DNA from 2 places in the Cytobacillus gottheilii genome. Region 1 is predicted to be linked to the other one. Evidence: a T-box and tRNA genes for the amino acid it is inferred to sense, from the RefSeq annotation. Region 1 holds a T-box; the other holds one or more tRNA genes.
What was found. A T-box is a leader RNA that pairs with one kind of tRNA and senses whether it is charged. The one in region 1 lies ahead of glyQ (glycine--tRNA ligase subunit alpha), so its partner is inferred to be a tRNA-Gly.
Positions count from the first base shown of each region.

Region 2: it encodes a tRNA-Gly, which carries the amino acid that the T-box ahead of glyQ (glycine--tRNA ligase subunit alpha) is inferred to sense. The anticodon was not compared.

Region 1 covers NZ_CP071709.1:3,088,052-3,092,482, reverse strand. The annotation lists gene J1899_RS15355 (cytidine deaminase) at 1-167, shown strand, start outside; gene era (GTPase Era) at 160-1,071, shown strand; gene J1899_RS15345 (YqzL family protein) at 1,223-1,366, shown strand; gene recO (DNA repair protein RecO) at 1,397-2,152, shown strand; T-box leader at 2,195-2,375, shown strand; gene glyQ (glycine--tRNA ligase subunit alpha) at 2,470-3,351, shown strand; gene glyS (glycine--tRNA ligase subunit beta) at 3,353-4,431, shown strand, end outside.
Region 2 covers NZ_CP071709.1:1,293,816-1,298,246, forward strand. The annotation lists gene J1899_RS06390 (DUF5050 domain-containing protein) at 1-1,091, opposite strand, end outside; cyclic di-GMP riboswitch class I at 1,135-1,217, opposite strand; tRNA gene J1899_RS06395 (tRNA-Gly) at 1,793-1,866, shown strand; gene J1899_RS06400 (B3/B4 domain-containing protein) at 2,170-2,835, opposite strand; gene queG (tRNA epoxyqueuosine(34) reductase QueG) at 2,922-4,049, shown strand; gene J1899_RS06410 (amidase domain-containing protein) at 4,197-4,431, shown strand, end outside.

The sequences.
Region 1 (4,431 bases):
ATACAGATGGGCCTGTTGCTCCTTGTGGTGCATGCCGCCAAGTAATCTCTGAACTTTGCAGCAAAGATACAAAAATCATACTAACTAATTTAAATGGAGCTATTAAAGAGCTTTCAGTAGAAGAGCTGTTGCCTGGCGCATTTTCACCGGAGGATTTACATGAATAACGAACAAAAGCATAAATCAGGGTTTATTTCCATTATTGGCAGACCAAATGTCGGAAAGTCGACTTTCCTGAACAGAGTTATTGGTCAAAAGATTGCCATTATGAGCGATAAACCACAGACAACAAGAAATAAAGTGCAGGGAGTTTTAACAACGGCGGATGCCCAGTTTATCTTTATCGATACACCGGGTATTCATAAACCAAAGCATAAATTGGGAGACTTCATGATGAAGGTGGCCCAGAATACGCTAAAAGGCGTAGATGTTGTGTTTTTTATGGTAAATGCCGAAGAAGGTTTTGGAAAAGGCGAAGAGTTTATTATCGAAAAATTCCAATCCGTTAAAACACCTATTTTTCTTGTGATCAATAAGATTGACCAAATTCACCCTGACCAGCTCTTATCGGTAATAGAGTCATACAAAGAAAAGTATGATTTTAAAGAAATTGTGCCGATTTCAGCTTTAGAAGGAAATAACGTTGAAACTCTTCTAGAGCAGCTGAAGGAATATATGCCAGAAGGTCCGCAATACTATCCTGCAGATCAGGTTACCGATCATCCAGAGCATTTTATTGTTTCTGAGTTGATTAGGGAAAAAGCTCTTCATCTGACACGTGAAGAAATTCCTCATTCGCTTGCAGTGGTGATCGACAAAATGAAAAAGAAAGATGACAAGGACATTGTTCATGTGATGGCTACCATCATTGTTGAGCGTGATTCGCAAAAAGGTATTGTCATCGGCAAGCAAGGGAAAATGCTGAAGGAGATCGGACAGCGGGCACGATTAGATATTGAAAATCTGCTCGGATCTAAGGTGTTCCTGGAGCTTTGGGTTAAGGTGCAAAAGGATTGGCGCAATAAGATGACACAGCTGCGCGACTTCGGTTTTAGAGAAGACGAATACTAATTCTCTTATCTACATTATTAACGTTATTCATGTTCAATTAACGATTTTAATTTACAAATTTTTCGTCTTATGATTTTCAAAAGACAGGCTATGATAAGGTTAAGGAATCATAATTGCATTGCTAGTTAAATACGGAAAGGTGGGGTTATCGATGATGGAATTTACCTGGAAGGTTTTCTCGCAAACAGGTAATATTGACACATATCTTCTTTTTAAGGAATTGCAAAAGGAAACAAATGATATACCCGGAAATCAGGACGAAGAGCTAGCAGAGGTTGATTTTCCCATCTCATAGGATTGTCTAAATATAGGGATGGTGACGAATATGCTTGAAAAATGTGAAGGCATAGTCATTAGAACAGCGAATTATGGAGAAAGCAATAAAATCGTTACCTTATATACGCGCGAATGGGGAAAGGTTGGGATGATGGCACGCGGAGCGAAAAAGCCGAATAGCAGGCTCTCCGCCGTCACCCAGCCTTTTACATATGGATATTTTCTTATGCAAAGAGGAAGCGGGCTGGGCACGATGCAGCAAGGAGAAATGATTTCCTCGATGCGATCGATTAAGGAAGATATTTTCCTTACGGCTTATGCTGCATACATTGTAGAACTCTTAGATAGAAGTGTTGAAGATCGAAAGCCAAATCCATTCTTATTTGAGCTATTATTTCAATCGCTGAATCTGATTAATGAAGGCTATGATCCCGACATTATTATGAATATTTTTGAGATGAAAATGCTGAATACACTCGGTTTATATCCGGTATTAAATCAGTGTACGGTTTGCGGAAGCACCGATGGGCATTTCTCTTTTTCCATTCGGGAGGGCGGTCTTATCTGCCATCGCTGCCTTGAAAAGGATCCATACCATTACAAACTATCCCCGGCAGCAGTCCGATTGTTACGGCTGTTTTATTATTTTGATTTATCGAGACTCGGAGATATATCAGTTAAAGAAGAAACAAAGGCAGAGCTGAAGAAAATCATTACAGCCTATTATGATGAAAACTCTGGCTTAAATTTAAAATCAAAAAAGTTTTTGAATCAAATGGAGAAATTCGATGGCTTCTTAAAGTAATATTTGACTTTAAAAATGATTTTCGCTATGATTCAAATATTAATAGTTGCGATGACGAAGAGGAGTACTTAATCCAGTCTATAAAAGCGAACCTAGGGTGGTGTGAGCTAGGTGATAGAAGGATTAAGGAAGGGCACTTTACGAGCGACATGAACGTTGAAAGAGGCTGAAGCTTTTGCTTTGGCAAATAGGGTGGAACCGCGGGTTAACTCTCGTCCCTATGCCGTATTTAGGCATAGGGACGGGAGTTTTTTAGTTTTTTGACGATTAAGTCCCTGTTGTCTAACATCAATTTTATAAAAAGGGTGAGATGTGAGATGAATATTCAGAACATGATTCTGACATTGCAAAAGCATTGGTCAGAGCAAGGCTGCATTCTAATGCAGGCTTATGATGTGGAAAAAGGAGCGGGCACAATGAGTCCGTATACATTTTTAAGGGCAATTGGACCTGAGCCTTGGAATGTAGCTTATGTGGAGCCTTCCCGCCGTCCGGCAGATGGACGTTACGGAGAAAATCCTAACCGTCTTTATCAGCATCATCAATTTCAGGTGATTATGAAGCCTTCTCCAGATAATATTCAGGAGCTGTATCTTGATTCACTTAAGGCATTAGGAATCGACCCGCTTAAGCATGATATTCGTTTTGTTGAAGATAACTGGGAAAATCCATCTCTTGGATGTGCTGGATTAGGCTGGGAAGTTTGGCTTGATGGCATGGAGATTACCCAATTTACGTATTTCCAGCAGGTGGGCGGACTTGAATGTAAGCCCGTATCTGTGGAAATTACCTATGGAATTGAGCGTTTAGCTTCTTATATTCAAGATAAAGAAGATGTATTTGATTTGGAATGGACAAATGGCTTTACTGTAAGAGATATCTTCCTGCAGCCGGAATACGAGCATTCTAAATATACGTTTGAAACAAGCGACCCTGATATGCTGTTTAACTTATTTAATATTTATGAGAAAGAGGCACATCGTCAAATGGATGAAGGTCTCGTGCACCCAGCTTATGATTATGTCCTGAAATGCTCACATGTGTTCAATTTATTAGACGCAAGAGGCTCCATTTCCGTCACAGAAAGAACGGGATATATTGGCCGCTGCCGTAACTTGGCAAGAAAAATAGCGAAAACATTCTATGAAGAGCGTGAAAAGTTAGGATTCCCAATCCTGCAAGCAAAGGAGGAAAATTAAGATGTCTAAAAAAGATCTCCTTTTAGAAATTGGTCTTGAAGAAATGCCCGCAAGATTTGTTACAAATTCAATGAATCAGCTTTCTGATAAAATTCAAGCTTGGATGATGGAAAAAAAGATTGATTTTGATCATGTTACTGCTTTTTCAACACCGCGCCGTCTTGCTGTAATGGTGGAAGGCATCAGTGAAGCACAAGAGGATGTACATGAGGAAGCGAAGGGGCCAGCTAAAAAAATCGCACAAGACGAAAATGGCGAGTGGACGAAGGCTGCCATTGGATTTTGCAGAGGGCAAGGAGCAACAGTCGAAGATATTTTCTATAAAGAAATTAATGGTGTTGAGTATGTTCATGTGAAAAAGTTTATTCAAGGCCAGCAAACGAGTTCGCTTTTACCTGAGCTGCAGCATGTTATTACGTCCTTGTCTTTTCCTAAAAATATGCGCTGGGCAGATGAAGAGCTTAAATATATCCGTCCGATAAAATGGATCATCGCATTATTTGGATCTGAAATCATTCCATTTTCAATTGCAGGTGTACAGACATCCAATTGGACAATGGGTCACCGCTTCCTGGGTGAAAGCATGGAAATTACAAGCCCGGATGCCTATGAAAAAACATTAATGTCTCAGTATGTGCTTGTTAATTCGGATGAACGAAAAGAAGGCATACGCAACCAGCTAAAACAACTTGAGGAAGAGCATGGCTGGGTCATTCCAGTCGATGGAGATCTACTTGAAGAAGTTACTAACCTGGTTGAATATCCAACTGCTCTTTTTGGAAAGTTTGAGGAAGAGTTTTTGCAGATTCCACAGGAAGTTCTTATTACATCGATGAAAGAACATCAGCGTTATTTTCCTGTTAAATCAAAAGATGGAGATCTCCTTCCATTCTTTGTTACAGTGAGAAATGGCGGGCATGAGCATCTTGAAAATGTTGCAAAAGGAAATGAAAAAGTATTAAGAGCAAGACTGTCTGATGCAGCGTTCTTTTACAATGAAGATCAAAAAACAGCGATCAGCGATTCGCTTAAAAAGCTGGAATCCATTGTGTACCATGAGGAAATTGGTACGTTATCACA
Region 2 (4,431 bases), 1.8 Mb from region 1:
TTTTTATTCGTATAGTATAGCTTGTTTTGATCGATGAAAAGATCAATTGAATGTACTTTATTCATAGGTTTAGCGTGTTTGCCTGCTAGTGTTGCTTTATACAAATATCCGCTGTTTGAATAGTTGCTGAAGTAAATTTTGTTGTGCGTGATGACAAAATAAGGTGCTCGTGCATTGATCAGCTTTGTTTTTCCTGTACCGTCCTTTTTCATGCGGTAAAGCTTGTCCTGATCTTTACTGTTAGAGTAATAGAAATAATTTCCCATCTCTTGCACGGATTGAAGCTCTTGAAAGTAAGCATATTTGGTGCTTGCCGCTGATGGATATTGCTTTTCATTCCAGACATGATCTTTTCTCAATGTCTTAGCGTCTACAAGAAAATATTTATAGCTAACTTGATCAGCCTGATTTGGGACAGGATCATTCCAAGTGGCGTCAACATAATAATAGTGATGATCTACTTTTACCATATTCCAAGCATGTGGACCGCCGTTAGCTGTTCCTGCAATATATTCGTTCTCAATACCAGCGCGATCTAATAGCAGCTGCATCGTTTTAGCGTAGCCTTCACAAACGGCAATTCCATCAACCATTAAACCATACGGTGTATACGAGCTTTCAGGAACTGTTCCATTCTGATAGTTTGTCCAGTCATAAGCTGTATTTAAAACAATATAATCGTGAATCGCTTTTACTTTATCAAAATCTGAATCCTTCGGTTGGATTGTCTCTTTTAATATGGATTTAATCAGCTTTTCTTGTTTGCTGACCATCGTTTTGATTTGGGAAACAGGGTATTTGTAGCTGATTTTAATCTTACCGTTTGAATAAATCAGTGTATTTTTGTGCTGAAAATAAAAGATTTCAGGATGATCTGCTAACACGTCATTGATGACTTCACCAACTTCTTTGTATGAAAAAGATTGAGAAGGAAATGTAGCAGTTGTTTGATAGCTTTTAAAGGAATCCAGCAGATTCTGGTAGGTTTCTTGATAAGCTGAATCCTTCTTTTCGGCTGCAAGAGCAGAGGAGCTGATCATTGTGAGGAACAGAAATGCAAAACATACGGAATACAAGGTCTTTTTGACCATGGTCAATCTCTCCTTTACGATTAGTTTCTAAATAGAAAATAATTACGGTAACCCAGCTGTCATAGCTTGCGCCTTAGACCTGTGGCTTTGCGTCTCAATCTTTCAATTGATTTGCCGTTATGAGTATTATAGTCTATTATTATTAGTAATTAAAGGAGTATTAGGTTAAAAATACTAGTCTAATAGAAGTGTTTATGTAAAACTTTTATGAAATGTTGTGGGTTTATTAAGATTTTATTAAACATTTGTTAAAGAAAAATGAAAAACCTGTTGACGATAGAGGATAAATATACTAGAATAATAAAAGTAGTCAGCAGGATTATTCGACAAAATTCGATAGATTTTGCAGGTTCTAATTTGAGATTGAAAACATACTATTTTATTATATTGCGGTTGTAGTTTAGTGGTAAAACCTCAGCCACGAGCATAGCATCCATGAAACATCTGCGAGTTGCCTCGACGCATTAGCTTCTCGAATGAGCTGGCAGAGAAAGAGGCATGACATTTCGTGAGATTAAAATTATTTTAAAAAGATTCATTATAATGCGGGTGTAGTTTAGTGGTAAAACCTCAGCCACGAGCATAGCATCCTTGAAACATCTGCGAGTTGCCTCGACGCATTAGCTTCTCGAATGAGCTGGCAGAGAAAGAGGCATGACATTTCGTGAGATTAAAATTATTTTAAAAAGATTCATTATAATGCGGGTGTAGTTTAGTGGTAAAACCTCAGCCTTCCAAGCTGATGATGAGGGTTCGATTCCCTTCACCCGCTCCATACATAACCAACGCAGTGTTCCGTTTCTTTAAGAACGAAATGTTGCGTTTTTTCATGTTTTAAAAAGTGTTTTCATTGAATGTGTGAAAAGGGTCCATTTAGGAGATATGTGCTCAGAAGCTAAGGAAATGTGCTGTTTAACGAAAGTTATCCGCCGTCAGAAAATTTTATCCGCCGTTAAAAAAATTTATCCGCCAAAAACCATCTTTTATCCGCCAAACGCAAAAACACACCGCCTATCCCGTCGCTCAGCACAAAAAAACGCCCGCCTGCTCAGCAGCAGACGGAACGCACTCCATAATATTAATCAATTATGCGGACCTCACCAGTACCCCCATGCACTTGAAGGAACATATCCTTCAAAGAAACAGTCATTTCTTCCGCTTCTTCAACTGTAATAGATGGGCGATGAAAGACAATTTGCAGCGCATTGACGGTTTCTTCTGTGACAGCCGTTCTTTCTGAATCCACGAACGGGCTGCCAAATGGACCGGCTTCATCTGCTGCGACAAGTAATCGGTGGACAGAGTTTTCCCGACCGTTTAAACCGATATAGGATTCATTCTCCTCACCAAGTCGAATTTGGACTGGACCAGAAAGCTTGTCTGCATCATAAATTCCGATCGGCACTTGATATTTTAACGAAAAGAAATTATTCAAATCAATCGCACTATGAACAGATTGCAGATAATTTTGCTTTATTACTCGTCTGTAAAGTGCTTCGGCGGAATGCCGATAACGGTTAGGATCCTTTCCGCAAGCTTTAAATATCTGACGCCATTCCTGAATTGCTTCGATCTCGGTGACTTTTTTATCCTCATAATCGAAATAAAGCGACTCCTGAAATAATTGCAAGCGGCCTTTTACCATTTGCGGAGATTTGCCAACTTGAATATCATGGTATGTAATCACGCCGATTTTAAAATGAGGGAATAATGTGCTCAATTCAGGTGAAATGTTAATTTCCAATGTTTCCACCTCCAAAATAGATTAGAAATAGTTTATCATAAGAATAATGATTTTTTCATTAAAAGGTAAGTGAGTTGGTGTACTGCATGAAAGTAGAAGAATTGAAACAAGATATTATACAATACAGCCAGTCAATCGGGATTGATAAAATCGGCTTTACAACAGCCGATACCTTTACTGGTTTAAAAAATATATTAATGAAGCAAATTGAACTGAATTATCAATCCGGCTTTGAAGAGCCTGACCTGGATAAAAGAGTTACGCCTGCATTGCTTTTGGATCAACCCCAATCGATTATTTCAATCGCTCTTGCCTATCCTTCTAAAATGAGGGAGCGGGTTGCTGGGAAAAAAGGGGAAAGAAGGGGTATTTTCTGCCGGGCGTCTTGGGGAGAAGATTATCATCATATCTTACGGAATCGTCTGCAGCAGCTGCAGGACTATATCGCTGAAAAAGTGCCGGATGCCCGATTTAAATTTATGGTGGATACGGGTGAGCTTGTTGATCGAGCGGTTGCTGAAAGAGCGGGAATCGGCTGGACTGGAAAGAATTGTTCCATCATTACACCAGAATTCGGTTCCTATGTATATTTAGGAGAAATCATTACGAACATTCCGTTTGCACCGGATAAGCCGATTGAGGATCGCTGCGGTACGTGCACGAAATGTATGGATGCCTGTCCGACTGGGGCCTTGGTGAACCCCGGTCAGCTTAATGCTCAGCGCTGCATTGCTTTTTTAACACAAACAAAAGGCTTTATGCCGGATGAATTTCGGGAAGAATTGGGCAATCGCATCTATGGCTGTGATACATGCCAAACCGTTTGTCCTGAAAATAAAGGCAAAGATTTTCATTTCCATCCTGAAATGGAGCCTAATTCAGAAGACGTAAAGCCGCTGTTAAAGCCTATTTTAAAAATGAGCAACAAGGAGTTTAAGCAAAGATTTGGGCGCATGTCGGGCTCGTGGCGCGGAAAGAAACCAATTCAGCGTAATGCCATACTTGCTCTTGCCCATTTTAAAGATGAAACAGCTGTTGATGATCTGAGTGACTTGATGTTTACAGATCCCCGTCCAGTTATTCGCGGCACGAGTGCGTGGGCTTTAGGAAAGATTGGCGGAGAAAAGGCGAAGCAGGAATTAGAAAAGGCTCTAACAACCGAGCAGGATCCAGAAGCCTTGGAGGAAATCCAAAAAGGACTTTCTTTTTTATAAAGATTTCTTTGAAAGTGTCTAGCTCCTAAGATCATGGAGCTGCAGGCTTTTAAATATTTTAATTGAGATGAGAGGCATGTCCTCTCATTTTTTTATTGTGAAAATGACTTTTCCTTCATAAGTATAAATAGAAGGGAGAGATGCACAGTGAGAGACCAATTACAGAAACATTTAGAGAATATGGTTGGGTTATATGTATCATCTGAAAGGCTCTCTAATTCAGCGGATTTAAAAGTTGAACGTAAGCTAGGCGGCCTGCAGCGCAGGAATGCTGAAATCGTTAAAGCGAAAGCAACAGGGGCGATTATAAAAAAAGAACAAGGAGAAAATGAAACAGAGCTCGTGCATTATCGTGCTCATTTCCAATACTTAATTAAACAAA